DNA from 4 places in the Bradyrhizobium sp. I71 genome. Region 3 is predicted to be linked to each of the others. Evidence: riboswitches for the same ligand, from Rfam matches in the RefSeq annotation. Region 3 holds a riboswitch; each other region holds the start of a gene.
The links. A riboswitch is a leader RNA that binds a small molecule or an ion and turns the genes downstream of it on or off. The one in region 3 is predicted to bind cobalamin.
Positions count from the first base shown of each region.

Region 1: another riboswitch for cobalamin. It lies ahead of FJV43_RS30050 (DUF1636 domain-containing protein); the one in region 3 lies ahead of FJV43_RS23495 (TonB-dependent siderophore receptor).
Region 2: another riboswitch for cobalamin. It lies ahead of FJV43_RS36870 (TonB-dependent receptor); the one in region 3 lies ahead of FJV43_RS23495 (TonB-dependent siderophore receptor).
Region 4: another riboswitch for cobalamin. It lies ahead of FJV43_RS30135 (TonB-dependent receptor); the one in region 3 lies ahead of FJV43_RS23495 (TonB-dependent siderophore receptor).

Region 1 is NZ_CP059398.1:6,283,647-6,288,312, forward strand. Features, by position in the region: gene cobD (threonine-phosphate decarboxylase CobD) at 1-263, shown strand, start outside; gene FJV43_RS30040 (cobyric acid synthase) at 252-1,700, opposite strand; gene cobO (cob(I)yrinic acid a,c-diamide adenosyltransferase) at 1,713-2,348, opposite strand; cobalamin riboswitch at 2,388-2,608, shown strand; gene FJV43_RS30050 (DUF1636 domain-containing protein) at 2,701-3,075, shown strand; gene cobW (cobalamin biosynthesis protein CobW) at 3,072-4,106, shown strand; gene cobN (cobaltochelatase subunit CobN) at 4,106-4,666, shown strand, end outside.
Region 2 is NZ_CP059398.1:7,772,685-7,777,350, reverse strand. Features, by position in the region: gene FJV43_RS36885 (hypothetical protein) at 23-199, shown strand; gene FJV43_RS36880 (hypothetical protein) at 354-569, shown strand; gene FJV43_RS36875 (hypothetical protein) at 822-1,079, shown strand; cobalamin riboswitch at 1,173-1,387, shown strand; gene FJV43_RS36870 (TonB-dependent receptor) at 1,501-3,729, shown strand; gene FJV43_RS36865 (hypothetical protein) at 3,791-4,372, shown strand.
Region 3 is NZ_CP059398.1:4,859,231-4,863,896, forward strand. Features, by position in the region: gene FJV43_RS23495 (TonB-dependent siderophore receptor) at 1-2,119, opposite strand, end outside; cobalamin riboswitch at 2,226-2,421, opposite strand; gene FJV43_RS23500 (amidohydrolase family protein) at 3,369-4,666, shown strand, end outside.
Region 4 is NZ_CP059398.1:6,300,483-6,305,148, reverse strand. Features, by position in the region: gene FJV43_RS30135 (TonB-dependent receptor) at 1-2,001, opposite strand, end outside; cobalamin riboswitch at 2,118-2,321, opposite strand; gene FJV43_RS30130 (histidine phosphatase family protein) at 2,394-2,966, shown strand; gene cobT (nicotinate-nucleotide--dimethylbenzimidazole phosphoribosyltransferase) at 2,973-4,025, opposite strand; gene cobF (precorrin-6A synthase (deacetylating)) at 4,036-4,666, opposite strand, start outside.

The DNA of each region.
Region 1 (4,666 bases), 1.4 Mb from region 3:
CCTGGGCCGAGGCCACGTCGGCGCGGCTTGCGCGCGACTGCGGCCGCCTCGACGACATGGCGCGAGCGCGAGGCTGGCGGCTTGTTGGCGGCACGCCGCTGTTTCGCTCGTACGAAACGCCTGACGCGCGTGCCGCGCAGGAGAAGCTCGCGCGTCGCCAAATCTGGTCGCGCGTCTTTGCGCAGAAGCCGACATGGCTGCGCCTCGGGCTTCCCGGCAGCGAAGCCGAATGGGCGCGGCTCGGCGAGGTTCTAGCGCGCTAGCGCGAGCAGGCCATCGACGTCGAGGTGGGTTTCGATGTGGTCGGCGAGGGCGTCGAGCGCACTTTCGACCCTGGCGCGATAAGGCTCGTCGCCTGCGGGAATGTCGAGCCTGGCCAGGAACGCCTTGCGGAAATCGTCCGACGTGAACAGGCCGTGCAGATAGCTGCCTTGCACGCGTCCATCCTGCGAGATCGCGCCTTCCGGCTCGCCATTCAGTTGTGCGAACGGGCGGGCGCGATCGGGGCCGTCGGTGCGGCCGATATGGATTTCGTAGGCTTCGATCGGCTGCCCCGTGGCGGCATGCACGGCCGCAACCCGCGTCAGCGTCTTCTGTGGGCTCATCACCGTGTTCACGTCCAGAAGTCCGAGGCCCGGAGTCTCGCCCGCGGGGCCCTCGATGCCATCAGGATCGGCGACGCTGTGCCCGAGCATCTGATAGCCGCCGCAGAGGCCGAGCACATGGCCGCCCCTGCGGTGGTGCGCGAGAAGATCGATGTCCCAGCCCTGCGCGCGCAGGAAGGCGAGATCGCCTCGCGTGGATTTCGAGCCCGGGATGATGACGAGCCTGACATCGCCGGGAATGGCGTCGCCCGGACGCACCATGAGGAGATCGACGCCCGGCTCGAGCTTGAGCGGATCGAGATCGTCGAAATTGGCAATCCGCGACAGAGCGAGGCAGGCGATCTTGCATCGGCCCGGCTTTCGCGCGTCGCTCAGGCCCAGCGCATCCTCGGCCGGCAGCTCGCCGGCACGCGCGAACCAGGGCAGCACGCCGAAGCCGCGCCAGGACGTCTTGTCTTCGATCAGTCTGTAGCCGTCGTCGAACAGCGTGGGATCGCCGCGGAACTTGTTGATGACAAATCCACGGATCATCGCGGCATCGTCGGCGTCGATCACCGTCTTGATGCCGACGAGCTGCGCGATCACGCCGCCGCGGTCGATGTCGCCGACCAGCACGACCGGCACGTCCGCCTTGCGCGCAAAGCCCATATTGGCGATGTCGGCCTTGCGCAGGTTCACCTCGGCCGGGCTGCCGGCACCTTCCACCAGCACGAGATCGGCGCGCGCCTTCAGCCGCTCGAAGCTCTCCAGCACCGCGCCCATCAATGATGGCTTCATCGCGGCGTAGTCGCGCGCACGCGCCGTGGCGATGCGCTTGCCGTGAACGATGACCTGCGCGCCGACATCGGTCTCGGGCTTCAGCAGCACCGGGTTCATGTCGGTATGCGGCTCGACGCCGGCGGCGAGCGCCTGGAGCGCCTGGGCGCGGCCGATCTCGCCACCGTCGACGGTGACGGCCGCGTTGTTCGACATGTTCTGCGGCTTGAAGGGCAGCACGCGCAAGTCCCGCCGCGTGAAGGCACGCGCAAGGCCGGCGACGATGAGCGACTTGCCCACGTCCGAACCGGCTCCCTGGATCATCAATGCGCGCGTCATTGCCGAAGAGACTCAGAACTCGACGCCGGCTTGCGCCTTGATGCCGGAGCGGAACGGGTGCTTCACCAGCGTCATCTCGGTGACGAGATCGGCGATCTCGATCAGCTCGTCCTTGGCGTTGCGGCCGGTGAGCACGACATGCGTCATCGGCGGCTTTTGCGTCGAAAGGAATTCGACCACTTCGGTGATGTCGAGATAATCGTAGCGCAGCGCGATGTTGATCTCGTCGAGCACGACCATGCGCAAGCTCTCATCGAGGATCAGCTCCTTGGCCTTCTCCCAGCCGGCGCGCGCGGCGGCGATGTCGCGGGCGCGGTCCTGCGTCTCCCAGGTGAAGCCTTCGCCCATGGCGTGGAACTGGCAGAGATCGCCGAAATGGCCGGTGAGCAGGCGCCGCTCGCCGGTGTCCCAGGCGCCCTTGATGAATTGCACCACCGCGCAGGGGAAGCCATGGGCGACGCAGCGGACGATCATGCCGAACGCCGAGGAGGATTTGCCCTTGCCGCTGCCGGTGTGGACGATGATCAGGCCCTTTTCGCCGCTCTTGGTCGCCATGATCTTGTCGCGGGCGGCCTTCTTCTTCGCCATCTTCTGGGCGTGCCGGGCGTCGGTTTCCTCGCCCGTTCGGGTGTCCGGTTCAGGCGTCATCGGTCCAGTCCTTCGGCTTGACAAGTGGCAGCCACGGGCAAATGGTGGCCCGGCGTTGGTTCCTGTCCTATGACAGGCGAAGAGGGAATGCGATAGGGTCCGAATCGGCAAGATTTGGGTCCAAAATGCAGCCGCCCCCGCGACCGTGACCGGAGAGATGCCCGAAGCCACTGATTCCCGCGGGAATCGGGAAGGCGGGGATCGAAGGGCAAAGCCCTGCTCCGCAAGCCGGGAGACCTGCCAGCGCGACGAGTTTTGGACCGGCGGACGGGGTGTTCCGCGACGGGGAAACGGCCTCTCGAGTCAGGGTCCGTGTGCCTCTCGCCTCCCGCTGTTTATCCTGGAAGAGGCGATGACCGTCACACTTCACGTCTGCATCACCTGCCGCGCCGGCCAGACGCTTGGCGAGGGCGAGACGACGCCCGGCAAGCGCCTGCATGGCGCGATCCTCGACGCCGGCGTCCCCGAGGGCGTCAATGTGGTTCCCGTCGAATGCCTGTCGGCCTGCAGCCAGGGCTGCTCGGTCGCGCTCAGCGCGCCCGGCCGCTGGTCCTATGTCTATGGCCGCCTGTCGGAGACGAATGCGCAGGACGTGGTCGCAGGCGCGGCGGCCTATGCGGCTGCGCCCGACGGCCTCGTGCCCTGGCGCAGCAGGCCGGAAATCTTCCGCAAGCAGTCGCTTGCCCGCATTCCCCCCATTGCCGTCGTGCCGGAGGCCGCCGAATGAATTCGCTCGCAAAAGTTCCAGTGACGGTGGTCACCGGTTTTCTCGGGTCCGGCAAGACCACGCTGATCCAGCATCTGCTCGCCAATGCGAACGGCAAGAAGCTCGCAGTGCTCGTCAACGAGTTCGGCAGCGAGGGCGTCGACGGCGAGATATTGAAGTCGTGCGCCGATGCGAACTGTCCGGAGGAGAATATCATCGAGCTCGCCAACGGCTGCATCTGCTGCACCGTCGCCGACGATTTCATTCCGACGATGGAGAAATTGCTGGCGCGCCCGGTGCGGCCCGATCACATCCTGATCGAGACCTCGGGCCTGGCGCTGCCGAAGCCGCTGCTCAAAGCGTTCGACTGGCCGCAGATCCGCTCGCGCATCACCGTGGACGGCGTGATCGCGCTGGCCGATGCCGAGGCCGTCGCGGCGGGCCGCTTCGCGCCGGACCCGATTGCCGTCGAAGCGCAGCGCGCCGCGGACGAAAATCTCGACCACGAGACGCCGCTGTCGGAAGTGTTCGAGGACCAGATCGCCTGCGCGGACATCGTGCTGCTGACCAAGGCGGATCTCGCCGGCGCGGCCGGAATCGAAGCCGCCAGGGCGGCGATCGCCGCCGAGATGCCGCGCCGCGTGCCGATGCTTTCCGTCACCGACGGTGCGATCGATGCGCGCGTCATCCTCGGCCTTGGCGCTGCCGCCGAGAACGATCTCGCCGCGCGCCCGTCGCATCATGACGGCGAGGAGGAGCACGAGCACGACGATTTCGCCTCCGTCGTGATCGATCTTCCGGAGGTCGCGGATATCGATGCGCTGGTCGCCTCGGTCCAGCGTCTGGCGCGCGAGCAGAACGTGCTGCGTGCCAAGGGCTACATCGCGGTCGCGGGCAAGCCAATGCGCCTCTTGCTGCAGGCCGTCGGCGAGCGCGTGCGCCACCAGTTCGACAGGCCCTGGGGCGCGGGTATCAGGCAGTCGAAGCTCGTCGTGATCGGCGAGCATGGCGATATCGACGAGGCCGCGATCAGGTCAGGACTTGGTATCTGATGCACGTCGTTTTCCGCGAGAGCCGTGGTCTCGAGGAGACCTCGACGCCAAGAGACATCGGCCAGGACCCGGCCGATCTCGTGGTGCTCTCGTATTCGGATTCCGATCTTGCGGCGTTTGCGGCCGGCTGGCGGCGCGGCCGGAGCAGCCTGCCGTCGCTGCGGCTCGCCAATCTCGCCGAGCTCCGACATCCGCTGTCGGTCGACACGTATATCGAGCGCACGCTGTCGCAGGCGCGCGGCATCCTCGTGCGGCTGATCGGCGGCGAGTCCTACTGGCCCTACGGGCTCGCGGCTCTCCAGCAAGTGGCGAAAGATCGCAACGTCGTGCTCGCCGTGCTGCCGGCCGATGGCCGCGACGACACGAGGCTCGATTCGTACTCGACCTTGCCGGTCTCGACGCTGCGGCGGCTCAAGGTGCTCTGCGACACCGGCGGTCCGGTCGCGGCGCAGGCGGCGATCGCGCAGCTCGCGCTGGCCTCGGGGCTCTACGCGGGACCGGTCGTCGGCGAGATGACCGTGCCCGAGATGGGCTTTTACGATCCCGCGCGTGGCGTCATT
Region 2 (4,666 bases), 2.9 Mb from region 3:
GGCGTTTGACGGGGACACGCCGATGACAGAACTTCAGGACAGGTTGGAACGGTTCGAGACGCTCACCGCCGAATGCGAACTGATCGCCAAGCTCGCCACCGACAGCACCAAGCGCGAGTTCTATCTGAGGCTCGGGGAACAGTATCGCCAGCTGGCGGTGGATATTCGGCAGGCGATCGCGACCACGGCTGCGGCCTGAGGCCGGCTGAAATCCGTTCTTAACATTTAGCGCGCATTCTCGCAGCACGCGGGCATCGCCGATCGGCGGTGGCTCGTGGTGGGAAGGCCGGGGTTCGTTGCAATGCAGCGCACCTCGCGAGTGTCATCGTGCTGTGCCTGACAGGGCAAGTCCCATGCGCCTCGTTGCCGTGATCATATTCGCGCTCATGACGGCGGCCTGCGACCAGGAGCGGGACATCACCGGCTCGACGACGCCGAGCTGTCCGATACGAAACTACAGCAGCTACAATCCACGCGACATGAACCAGTGCGTCAACGCCTGCAGATCGTGCGATCGCGGCACCACGGTCACCTGCACGACATCCTGCACCCTCAAGGGGGCTCGCTGAACGGATTACCTTCTGCCTTGCGAGGCGCGGCTCCCCATCGTCCTCGCCGTCTCGACCTGATAGGGTTGGTCGGAGCAGGGGGACATCGGATGAAATTCGCAAGCCTTGAAATCGACAACGCCGGAGGTCTCGTGGGAACGGCGAGCAGCGCGCAGGCGTCCAGCGAACGTGGCGTTGACGGTGCCGAGGCACCGGAACGATTCACATAGGATAGTCATTGGAAGCAGTGGGCAGGACGCGGAGTCCAATGGAATGGGTATGCTCGATCCTGGCCGGTTCCTGGTATCGTGCTCGCATTGCGATGCCTGGCCGATGGCCGCCAACGTGAAACGTTCAAGCTGGTCGGCATCCCCGCATGAGGTCCGTTTCGTCTGCACGCGCTGCCGGCGCGAAGAGACCGCGATCGTCTCGGCGTCCGGCGAACTGACGCCGATCAAGCGCCTCGACGCTCCGCCGCGGGATGTCGCTGTCGCCTGGGCTCAGGCCCAGCGCCCGCGGGGGCGAACGTAGGCGGCGCAGGGCATTGCTCGATTCGTTGTGGAGCCGGCCGATCGCGTCTGCGCCAAGATGCCAGCGGTCGATTGACTCCCGGCCTGGACGCCCCGTAGATTGGCCGCTGACGGTTCTCCTCATGGAGATCAAAAGGGAACGTGGTGCGAGATGTCCCATGGTCGGGATCTTCTCAATGCCATGGCTGCCCCCGCAACTGTAAGCGGTGAATCTCTCGTCCTATGCCACTGGGAATCTCGGTCCTGGGAAGGCGACGCAGAGGTAACGACCCGCGAGCCAGGAGACCTGCCGTCAGCCGTGGTCACACGCGAAGATGTCGGTCGGGGAGTACAGACATTAGCTTTGCCGGAGCCATCGATCGCTCCGCCGTAAGGCCTCGTTCGCTGTGACGTGCCACTGACGTCATGCCGAGGTTATAATTGTGTCCCGTATTGTCACTGCCGCCAGGCGCTGCCGCGCCGGCATCGTTGCGGCTGTTTCGCTGTATTCGCTCGATCTCTCCATCGCCCACGCCCAGCAGTCCGTCGCCGAGCAGCTGCCGCCGGTCGAAGTGACCAGATCCGACGATCAGAACCGTACGCGTGCCAGGGCGATCGGCGATGGCGAGGCGGGGCGGCGCCGAGCGGCGCCGGACGGGGCGCGGAGTGGGACCGGCTCGTCCGGCTCGGGCAACGAGGCCGCCGCCGGCAATGGCGGTATCGTCGGCGCGGCTACGACCGTCATTACGGCTGCGGACATCGCTCATGCGCCGTCGCAGACGCTGGCCGAGATCATCGCGACGCAAGTGCCGGGCGCCCAGATCACGACGTTCTATGGCGGCCAGATCGGTGCCAAGACCAGTGTCGACCTCCGCGGCTTCGGTGCCTTCGCCACGGCCAACACGCTGGTGCTGGTCAACGGACGGCGGCTGAACGACATCGATATGGCGCAGGTGGACCTCTCCACCATCCCGCTCAATGCCATCGAGCGCATCGAGATCACGCGCGGCAATTCCGGTGCGGTGCTGTATGGCGACAATGCGGTCGGCGGCGTCATCAACATCGTCACCAAGAACGGCGTCGGCGGCCCGCCCGTGACCGCGCGCATCGAGGCCGGTTTCGGCTCGTTCAATACCAGGCTCGGCAACGTCTCGGCCGCGATCAATTCCGGTCCGTGGTCGACCTCGTTCTACGGCAATGCCGTCAGGACCGACGGCTATCGCGACAACAATCGCTACTCCCAGGAGAATGGCGTCGGCAATCTGAACTACACGACGCCGGGCCTGACCGCCTTCCTGACCGTCACCGCTGACAATCAGGAGCTGCGACTGCCGGGCGGCCGTACCGTCGATCCCTCCATCGGCGTCGACGAGCTCGCGACCAGCCGGCGAGGGACCAGCACGCCCTTCAACTACGCCAATCAGCAGGGTTTTGGCGCGACCGCGGGCTTCACGAAAACCCTTGTCAACGGCGTCGATCTCATCGTCGACGGCGGCGTGCGCGACAAGAAGCAGCAGAGTGCGTTCTTCTCGAGCCCGGCGCCGGTCCCGGCTTTCTTCACGTCGACCTATGTCGATGCTGACCTTGCGACATGGTCGATCACGCCGCGGCTCAGCGTGAAGAGCCTTCTGCTCGGAATGCCGTCGCAGCTGCTGACCGGCGTCGACTACTACGATGCGAGCTTTCAGCAGAACCGCGGCGCCGGCCAGGGTCTCGCTCCCTGGCACAATTACGATCTCAGGCAGCGGACGGTTGCGGGCTATGTCCAGCACACGCTCGGCGTCGCGCCAGCGACCGATATCTCCTACGGCGCCCGGGTGCAGAACACCAATCTCTCGGCGCGTGACAATTTCGACCCGGCGGCTCCGTTCAACGCCGACATCGGCGCGCTCCCGCTCGGGAGCGACGAGACGCAATATGCGCTGCACCTCGGTGCGGAGCATCGCCTCAATGACACCGTCGCGCTGTTCGGCCGGGTTGCGCGCGCCTTCCGCACGCCTGATGTCGACGAGCGGGTGTCGTCGGGCCCTTCATTCGACCCGTTCTTCAATCCGCTCCCGCAGACGTTCCAGCTCAAGACCCAGACCTCGCAGGACATCGAGGGTGGGCTGCGCATCAGAGGAGGCGGACTGCAGATGCAGAGCAGCCTCTATCTGATGGACCTCGCCAACGAGATCCATTTCAATCCGATCCTGTTCTACAACACCAATCTGGATCCGACCCGCCGCTACGGCTCGGAGACCAGCGTCTCCTATCGCATCAACGACGCCCTGCTGGTGCGCTCCGGCATGGCCTATACACGGGCCGTCTTCCGCGAAGGCGTCTGGGCGGGCAACGACGTGCCGCTGGTGTCGCGCTACGCCGCGAGTGCGGGCCTCACCTGGAACATCTGGCAGAACTATCTGGTGCTGGACGCCACCGCGCGCTTCTGGAGCGAGCGTCGCATGGACAACGACCAGGCCGGAACCCAGAAGCCGATTCCCGCCAACGGCACGATCGACCTGAAGCTCAGCGGCCAATATGAGCGCTACTTCTGGTCGCTCAGCATCAACAATGTGCTGAATGCGCTCTACTACGACTACGCCGTCGCAAGCACCTTCACGGACGGTCGCTTCAGCGCCTATCCGCTGCCCGGTCGCACCTATCTGCTGAAGGCCGGCGCCACGTTTTGATTTCAATGGGGCTGTCACGGGCCCCCAAATGGACTAGAACTCGAAGAGAAGGAGATCACTTATGGCTCTCAATATCCTGCCGTCCGGCGGCGACGGTTTCCGCCTCCATCCGGTGGCGCCGCGTGTCGCGCCGATGTTCGGCTTCGCGCTGCTGACGGTGTCGTGCGCGCTCGCAAGTTTTGCGTTCGCCTGTGCGACGCCGTTTGCGGCCTTCGCCGTGGTCGCGGCCGCGATGCTGCCGCTGCGTCCGGCGCTGCTCGTCGTCACCGGTGCCTGGCTCGTGAACCAGAGCATCGGTTTCGGCGCGCTGCACTATCCCATCGATGGCAGCACCATCGCCTGGGGATTCGTCATCGGCGCGGCTGCGCTGCTGGCGACCGCAGTGGCGTCGGCCGTGCTCCGCATGCTGCCGCAGCGCCGCACGATGCTGATGCTGGCGCTCACGCTCGTCGCCGCCTATGCGGCCTACGAGCTCGCGCTGCTCGCCGCGACGCCGTTCCTGGGCGGAGAGGCCGCCTTCACCGCAGCCATCGTCACGCGCATCGGGCTGACCAATTTCGCCTGGCTCGCCGGCCTCGTCGCCGTCTGCGAGGTCGTGCGCCTGCTCGATCCGTTCGGGCGCAAGGGAGTGATGTCGGCCTGAGCAGTCCTCTCGTCGCCCCGATGGAGCGCAGCGAAATCCGGGACAAATCGTTCCATAGCGCGACACCTCCCCGGACTACGCTTCCGCGCCATCCGGGTTGCGTCGCCGCGCCTGTGTCGCCCCCTGTCAATCCGCTCGCGCGAAAATATTCCAATTTACCGAAATTCGGATTTGTCGTATGTGTCGCCCATCCCGGCTCATCCTTGAGGGGCGATCATGAGGTCGTCATTGTCGCGAGCCGGGCTTGCGGTGGACGCGGCAGCGTCGTGCACGAGAGGTGAAGGGCCGGGCGGA
Region 3 (4,666 bases):
CGATGTTGTAGGCTGGGCGCGTCATCGTGTTGGCATTGTCCGCGTAGGTCTTGCCGACGATCTGCACGCCCGCATTGGCTGACCAGTTCGGTGCAAAAGCCCAGGTCGCCCAGATGTTGGAGACGGTCTGCGGCACGTTGACCGGTACGTTGCCGGCATAGTTTACGGCTACGCCGCCAACCGATTGCACGAAGTCGTCATACTTCGCGCGCAGGAACGCGATGTTGGCATCGATTCGCCAGCCATAGTCGAGCAGGAATCCGACCGATGCTTCGACGCCGCGCGATGATTGCTGGCCGACCTGGACGGTCAGCGAAGGAATGTTGGGATCGCGCGCCAGCAGATTATTTTTCACGATCTCGTAGCCGGCCAGAGTCCATTCACCGCGGCCGCCCCAGAACGATTGCTTGACGCCAATCTCGATCTGTCGGCCGGTAGCCAGATCGAAATTCTTGTTTGCGGAGGACAGTGAGATCAGCCCTCCGACCGGATCGACCGCAGTGGCATACTGGCCATAGAATGCGAGGTCCTTGATGGGTGCATAGACCGCGCCGGCGCGCCAGGTTGTTGAGGAGAACGATTTTTCGAAGCTGTTTGTGGGCGTGGCGTAGTCAGTCCGAGTGATTGTCGGTTCATCCTGTCGGATACCGGCAATCAACGACAGTTGCTCGGTGACCGACAGCCTGTTCTCGGCGAACAACGCGTATTGGTTGGTCACGCTGCCGAAACCGGGAACTGTCGGGTTCGGGCTGCTAAATACCCCTGGAACGAAGCTGTAAGGGTTGACCGACGACGAGCCGCCATAGGGAGAGTTGTTGGTATGGGTAAAATTGATGCTGTTGACGTCAAAGCCTGCCAGGAACTCGTTGGCCATGCCGAAGACATGTCCACGAAATTTCGCATCCATGCGATTGCCGACCTGCTGCTGGTCGTGAAAAATCTCGATATAGCTGCTTCGGTTGATGAGGCCGGTGGCAGGATTATAGGCGTAGCTTTCGACGTCCTTCCAGTGCCGCTTGGAGTTCAGATAGTACAGCGTGTTCTGGATCGAGATGCCATCGGCGACCTGCCATTCGGTCTTCGCCTGGTTCCAGCTATCCTGGTATCGGATGTGGCTGTCGCTGACGTTGTAGTTCTTGAACCGGAGAGATTCATTGAGCATGCCGTTGATCAGCGGCGTGCCGAAGTAGCGTGAGGGATTTCGGTCACCGTAGTCCGTAGACAGCGTCCAGGTAACGTCTTCGTTCTGCCTGATCTGGACCACGGCGTGAAGCGCGACGTTCGAGGTGTTGTCACGATCAACCCATCCGTCCGACATGTTGCCGGTGGCGGTGATCCGATAGGCGACGTCCTTGCTAACTGGACCACCGCTATCCACGGCGATTCGCCGCGTCATGTTGCTGTCCAGCGAGACCTCCGCCTGGTTGCGAGGAACCCACAGCGGCAGTTTCGAAACGATGTTGATGGCGCCGCCGACCGCGCCCGCGCCATACATCACCGACGCAGGGCCGCGCAGCACTTCGATGCGCTCGGTCGACCATGTGTCGAACGGAAAGGTCACCGTCCCGGCGCCGATATAGAGCTGCGTGCCGTCGTACAGCGTCATGACGGAACCAAGGCCCGTAAAGCCGCGGGTGTTGAACGAGACCCCGCCATTGCCAGGTGCCGGGCTCGCCGTGAAGCCGGTCGCATTTTGCGTCACAGCGTCCAGGATGTTCTGCTGGCCGCGTTCGGCGATGGTCTCGGCTGAAATCACCTCCACACTGGCCGGCGTCTGCAGCCGCGTCAGGCCGAGGCGGCTGCCGGCCGTGCTTGCACCGGTCAGGTTGAGCGTCGGTGCGGCGAGCACGGGACCTGCCGGGTTAACCGCCGGAGCGCGCGCGTCGGCCGATATGGTTGGTTGCTGGCGTGAGCGCGCGGCGCGTGTTGCATCGCTGCTGTGGCGGGTGCTGCGAGCGTTCGGCGGCCTTGCCGGCGATTGCACCACCACAGGGTCGAGTGTTTGGCCTAGCCTTTCGGACTGTGCCCAGCCATCGGTCGACAAAACGAAGCAGGAGAATGCAACTGAAAGGAACAACACACGGCGATGCCGTGGCGCGAAAATCGTCTGGGAGGTCATCAACAGGACTCGCGATAACGTGGCACGTCACCGCGAACGCAGCTTGTCGCCGCCTCAAAAGAAAGGCAGCTCCACACTCACCAGGACACCCCGCCCAATGTGCTCGCGTGTGACCACGACTGACGGCAGGTCTCCTGGCTCGCGGGTCGTTGCCTGTCGCCGCCTTCCCAAGCCGGTGGGCTCAGTGGCGTTTGGCGAAGGCTCACCGCTTACAGTTGCGGGGGCAGCCACGGCATTGGGGGATCCCCGCACCGCATTCCCTATTGATCTCCCGAAGGAGAACCGTCGCAGTCACCCTAGGTTTTTTTGCAAAGCGCTGTCAACTGGCTGTCTCGCGATGCAGGTCAGCGCGTTGCACGGTGACAGGCCGACGCGCGCATCGCTCGATGGTCGTCGGGCAAAACAGCCCGGGTCCCTGTCAATCCCTTCCCGCGAAAATATTCCACTTTACCGAAATTCGGATTTGTCGTATGTCTCGCCCATCCCAACCCACCTAAGGGGCGGTCGTACGTCGTTTCGAGCGCGGGCTGGGAGTTGCGGTGGACGCGGGCGGCGTTAAAGGCGGAGCTTGCGCGTGCAGGGCGAGATGAACCTCGTGAGCATGTCGCTTCCTGCGAAGACGAACGGCGCTCATTGTCTTGCGAAGCCTCTTGGCGGCGCAGGATCGCCTGCGTACGGCGAAACCGTGTGGTCCTGGCCGTCGTTGCTACGGTCAAGCCTCGGCGAACGCGTCACTCGCGTCAACCGGCGCGGGTAGCGTGCATTTCGCGGAGGTGACGGAGGCCAGAAGGAATTCGGCTCCGGGGAGAGCGCGGCATAGGCCGTCAAACCATCGCGCAGGGAAGGCCTGGTTTCGGCTGCCCTGTGTCTCCCCTGTGCAATTGCGTGTGCATTCGTTCAGCGCAGGGGTCTTATGGGTGCCAGCCGGTGCCCGGCCTTCCCTGCGCCCTTTCCTTGAAAGGGTGCGAAGCGAAGCACAGCTCGGGCAAATCATGCCGCGAGGATGCGAGCGCGTGTCGATTGGACCGACGAATTGACGCAACGGCGTTGTCGCGCTCCGGTCCCAATAATTCTCGACATTGATCGGCCTCACATGAAAGCATGCAGGATCGGCATCAGTGGTGGTGGTCGTGTCCGCCAAAATCTGCATCTATGCGCGCCGGCACGGTGCGCGATGCGGCCGGTCTTTCGCCTCCGAAGCGGCCGCCGGGCCTTTGGAGGTTTTGGCAATAGCTTTCGGAGTGACGATATGAGCGGTTTGGTGATCAGCGGCGGCCGGGTGGTGGATCCCGCGAGCGGGATGGATGCCGTTGGTGACGTGGCGGTGGTGGGTGGCAGGATCGCCGCTGTCGGCACGGGCCTCGGCGGCGCCGAGCGGGTGATCGACGCGACCGGGCTCGTGGTGGCGCCCGGCTTCATCGACCTGCACGCGCATGGCCAGTCGGTCCCGGCCGACCGCATGCAGGCGTTCGACGGCGTCACGACGACGCTGGATCTCGAGGCCGGCGTGCTGCCGGTCGCATCCTGGTACGAGCGCCAGGCGCGGAAAGGCCGCGTGCTGAACTACGGCGCCGCCACCAACTGGGCCTTTGCCCGCATCGGCGCGATGACGGGCTCCAATGCCGAGAGCTCGCTGGAGGCGTTCGGCAATGCCATGCGCGATCGGCGCTGGATGGACAACGTCGCGACCGATGCGGAGGTATCGGGCATTCTCGAGCGCCTCACCCGCGGCCTGAACGAGGGCGGCATCGGTGTCGGCATCCTGAACGCCTATGCGCCGGGCGCCGGCGTGCAGGAGCTGACGGCGGTCTGCCAGCTGGCTGCGGCCAAGGACGTGCCGACCTTCACCCACGTCGCCTTCATGTCGCGCATCGACCCCGAGAGCGCGGCGGAAGCCTATATCCGCCTGATCGGCTATGCCGGCGCCACCGGCGCGCACATGCACATCTGCCATTTCAACTCGTCGAGCAAGACCGACGTCGAGCGCTGCCGCCTGCTGATCGAGAAGGCGCAGGCGCAGGGTCTGCCGATCACGGTCGAGGCCTATCCTTACGGCACCGGCTCCACCGTGCTGGCCGCCGCCTTCTTCAGTGATCCCGAGTTCGTCGAGCGCAACGGCACCGGCTACGATTCCGTGCAGCGCGTCACCGACGGCTATCGCTTCCACGATCGCGAGGAACTGCTCAAGGCGCAGGCCGAGGAGCCGTCATCGCTGGTGCTCTGGCACATCCTCGACACCGAGAACAATGCACATCACCGCGACCTGCTCGACATGTCGGTGCTGTATCCCGGCGGCGCCATCGCCTCCGATGCGATGCCGTGGACGCTGTCCGACGGCACCACCTATACCGGCGATGCCTGGCCGCTGCCGGATGATGCCACCTCGCATCCGCGCTCGGCCGGCTGCTTCACGAAATTCATCCGCGAATGGGTGCGCGAGCGCAAGACCGTGTCGCTGCTGGAAGGCGTGCGCAAATGCGCGCTGATCCCGGCGGAGATCCTGTCGCAGAGCACGCCCGCGATGCGCGCCAAGGGCCGGCTCGCGAA
Region 4 (4,666 bases), 1.4 Mb from region 3:
GCCGCCGACGAAATCGTAGTCGGCATAACGAGCGTCGACATAGGCGATGTTGCCCCACAGCCGAAGCGGCTCGATCGGCCGCACCGCCGCGGCAAGCTCGACGCCCTTCGACTCCTGTCGGCCCGCAATGTTGAGCTGCATGCCGCCGGCCGCCGCGTAGACGTTCTTGCGCAGGATGTCGTAGGCCGAGAACGACCATTCCGCCCTGTTGTCCCAGAACAGATGCTTGACGCCGGTCTCGTAGGTGCGCGCGGTCGTCAGGTCGAGCGGCTGGGTGGGTGCGAGCAGGAAGATGTTGTTGGCGGCGATGTCGGCGCCGGTGGCGTACTGGCTGAAGAAGGTCAGGCCGGGAACGGCCTCCCAGGTGTAGCCGATGCGGCCCGTCACCGGCGCCCAGTCTTTCGTGAACGGAAAGCCTGCCTTCTCCTGCCCGCTCACGTTGGTCGAATTGCGGTCGAGCCCGATATGCTCGACGCGGAGGCCGCCGACCAGCGCGAAGCTGCGCGTGAGCTTCAGCCGGTCCTCGAACGAGAGCGCTTCGTTATCGATGCGCGCGGCCTGCTGCTGGGTCGTGAGCAGGCCGTAGTAGCCGCGATTGGGATCGACCAGCGAAACGGAATCGCCTGGAAAGTTTGCCGCGCCCGGCCTGACGAAATCGAGATAGCTTGTCGACAAGGTCGTGACCAGCCGGTTGTCGAAGCCTGCGATATTCGTGTCCCAGATCAAATCGGTGATGTTGCCGACCTGGCGCTGGCTGTGCGCGACATAGAAGCGCTCGCGATCGACCAGGTTCGTGGTGGAATTGAACGCCTCGATCTCGTTGTTGAACCAGCTCCGCTCTGCGCCATAGCCATAGGCCTGGCTCTTCAGCGTCAGGTCAGGCGCCAATTTCAGCTCGAAGCCGCCGCGCAGCCACACTTCCTGGGCGACGTTGCGGTTATCAAGGACGTTGTAGTTGGTGTTGAAGGTGCGGTCGTCGATGGTGACGGCACCGAGATTGGTCCCGTTGTAGTTCGAGACGTAATTGCCGGAGACGATCCCCGTCGTTGCATGCGAGCCGCTGAAAGCGACCGGCACCAGCGGCGCGCCCCAATAGGCCTTGGAGCGGTCCTCGCGGTACTCGAGCGCGCCCCAGATCTTGAGACTATCGGAGATGCGGTAGTCGAGCTGGCCGGACGTGCCGAACGTCTTGATGTTGGTGTCGTCGGCAAAACCGTTGAGGGCGGAGCGGCTGATGTCGAAGCGATAGTCGAGGCCCTGCACATTGGTGCTGCCGCCCGAGCCGTAATGCGCGCGGAATGAGTTGAGCGAGTCCCAGGAGAACTCGGCTTCGTTGCGGATCGGTCCGGTGTGGGGCTGCTTGGTGACGAAGTTGATGGCGCCGCCGGCGGCACCCTCACCTGACATCAGCGAGGCCGGGCCTTTGAGAAACTCCACGGCCTGCAGATTGGCGGTGTCGGTGATCCGCGAGGTCATGTTCTGCGGGCCGATCTTGATGCCGTTGTAGAGCGTATTGATCTGGCTGTTGGTGAAGCCACGCATGGAGAACGCCGCGGGCTCGGCCGGATTATCGCCGGAGGTGACGCCGACGGCACCCTGCGCCACCTCCGAGACCGTCCGATAACCCTGCTCGCGCATGGTCTCGGCCGAGATTACCTCGACCGTCGCCGGCGTTTCGCGCACCGTCAGGCCGAGCCGCGAGGCGCTTTCGGCCACCACATTGCTGTTGAGCGGCGTCTGCGCTGTCGCAGCCGGCGCGCTCGGCTTGGGCGGAGCCGATGCGGTCGCTGGCCGGCGCGCGGCTGCACGGCGCGCGCGCTGCGCTTCACGGCCGGCCGGCTTGGCTTGCCTGCCGGTTTCGGCAGGCGAGACCTCGACCGGCGGCAGGGGTTCGCGGACCTGCTGCGCCAGGGCGGCAGGGATATCAGCGATGACAAACGACGTGAGCGTAGCGGAGGCGAGCAGGAAGCGGCTCGGCCGTAAGATACAGATGGAAGACACGATACGAAACCTCGGTATGACGTCAGTGGCACGTCACAGCGAACGAGGTCTCATCTGTTGGCCTTTCGGGCCGTCCGATGAAGCCGAATGTCTGTACTCCCCGACCGACATCTTCGCGTGTGACCACGGCTGACGGCAGGTCTCCTGGCTCGCGGGTCGTGACCGCTTCGTCGCCTTCCCGGGACCGAGGACCCAGTGGCTTCTGACGAAGGATTCACCGCTTACAGTTGCGGGGGCAGCCGCGGCATTGGGGACAAGTTTCCCCGCACCGCATTCCCTTTTCATTCCCTCTCGGGGAAACCGTCGCGATCATCTAGGATTACCATCATGACAGAGTCAATGCGCCAGTTGCGGCGTTGTGGCCACAGCGACCAACTTCCCTGGAGATGAGCATGGAAGGCGAGACCTTCCTCTGGCTGGTACGGCATGCGACCGTCGAGGGCGTGGCGGGGACGATCCATGCTACTGATGCGCGGGCGGATCTCGGCGATCACGCAGCGTTGGCGGCTCTGCGGCGGCATTTGCCGCCGGATGCCACCAGCTATGCCAGCCCGTCGCGGCGCACCGTCGAGACCGCGCGCGCACTGGGGTTCGAACCGGAATTGGTCAGCGAATTCCGCGAGCAGGATTTCGGCGACTGGACCGGCCGCCGGCATGACGAGCTCGCCGCGACCGGTGGCGAGACTTACGCGCAGTTCTGGCACGATCCGGCGCACGGACGGCCGCCGAACGGCGAAAGCTTTGCGGATCAGATCGCCCGCGTCCGGCTGGGACTGTCGCGGATCGGGGCCGGATCGGCAACGCTCGTCGTGCATTCCGGCACCATCCGCGCCGCGCTCTGCATTGCACTGGACCTGACGCCGCAAGCCGCCTTGCGCTTCGTGATCGATCCGCTGTCGCTGACCCGGATCGACCGGCTCGCGGCGGGCTGGCGTGTCGTCTCCGTCAACCAGCGCGTGGCTTGAGCCGCATCAGGCCTGGCGATCCGGCACGTTGGCCTGCGCGAAGGTCGTCATACCGTTGTGAAGCGCGCAGGCCGCGCGGACCAGCGGCAGCGCGATGGCCGCCCCCGATCCCTCCCCGAGCCTGAGATCGAGGCTGATCAGCGGCTGCACGTTCAGCGCGCGCAGCACCAGCCGATGCCCCTGCTCCGCCGATTGATGCGAGGCGAGCTGGAACGGCTGGCAGGACGGATTGAGACGCGCCGCCGCCAGCGCCGCGACGGACACGATGAAGCCGTCGATCAACACCGGAATGCGGGCTTGCGCGGCCGCAATGATCGCGCCTGAGATCGCCGCGATCTCGAGGCCGCCGACGGCGCACAGGATCTGCTCGACCGACGCTCCGGCGACGCCGTGGCGGGCGATCGCCGCATCGATCACCCGTGCCTTGTGCGCGCGGCCGGCCGCATCGACGCCGGTGCCGCTGCCCGCGATCTCCGCGGCGCTCACACCAAGCAGGCTCGCCGCGATCGCCGCGGATGTCGTGGTGTTGCCGATGCCCATCTCGCCGAGGATCAGGAGATCTGGCCGACCGGCCTCGGCGCGCACCACCGCACGCTGGCCGGCCTCGAAGGCAAAGGCGAGGTCCGCGGGCGTCAGCGCAGCCTCGACGCTGAAGTCGCGCGTGCCGTTGCGCGGCTTGTCGGTGACGACGCCCGCCATCTGCTCCCGGGCCAGCGTGCCGGCGTCGACCACCTCCAGGCTCGAACCCAGCTCGCGCGCCAGCACCGAGATTGCCGCGCCGCCGGAGGCAAAATTCGCCATCATCGCAATCGTCACGGCTTGCGGATAGGCCGACACGCCCTGCGCGACGATGCCGTGATCGCCGGCGAAGATGATGATCGGCACCCGCAAGGCGCGCGGCTCTTCGGTCGCCTGCAAGCCCGCAAGCTCGATCGCGAGCTGCTCGAGCCGGCCGAGCGCGCCGGTCGGCTTGGTCAGCTGCGCCTGCCGCGCGATCGCCGCATCGCGATGATGTGCGGAGATCTCGGGGCATTTCCGGTGGACCCATTCGGGGAGCATGCTGCCTCGCTTACGCCCTGCGCTTGAGAAGATAGCTGTCCATGATCCAGCCGTGCCGCTCGCGCGCTTCCTGCCGCGCGATCACGATGTGCGGACCGACCTCGGCCAGCGCGCCGGACATGATGATCTGATCGGGCATGCCGAGATAGGCGCCCCACCAGATATGCAGACGCTCCGGATCGAGCGACTGGAACGCCGTGCCGCCGTCGAGCATCACCACCACGGTATCGACACCTTGCGGCCAGCCGCCTTCGCGCAAGCGCCGCCCCGTCGTGACCAAGAACGGCTCGCCGATGTCGTTGAGCGGCAGCGCATGCGCCGCACACAGCGCCTGGATCGAGGTAATGCCGGGCACGACTTCGATCGCCGGCAACGGATTCAATCGCCGTGCAATGCGCAGCGAGGAGTCGTAGAGCGACGGATCGCCCCAGATCAAGAGCGCAACCTTGCCCTCACCATCGAGATGCCTCGCGATCGTCTGCGACCAGGTCGCGGCAACCGCATCGTGCCAATCGTCTACGCCCTTGCGGTAGTCGGCCTCACCGGCGTCGCGCACGGGAAGGTCGAATTCGGCGATGGCTGTCTTGTCACTGGTGAGCAAGTCCGCGCAGATCGTTCGCCGGAGATCGGCGAGATCGGAC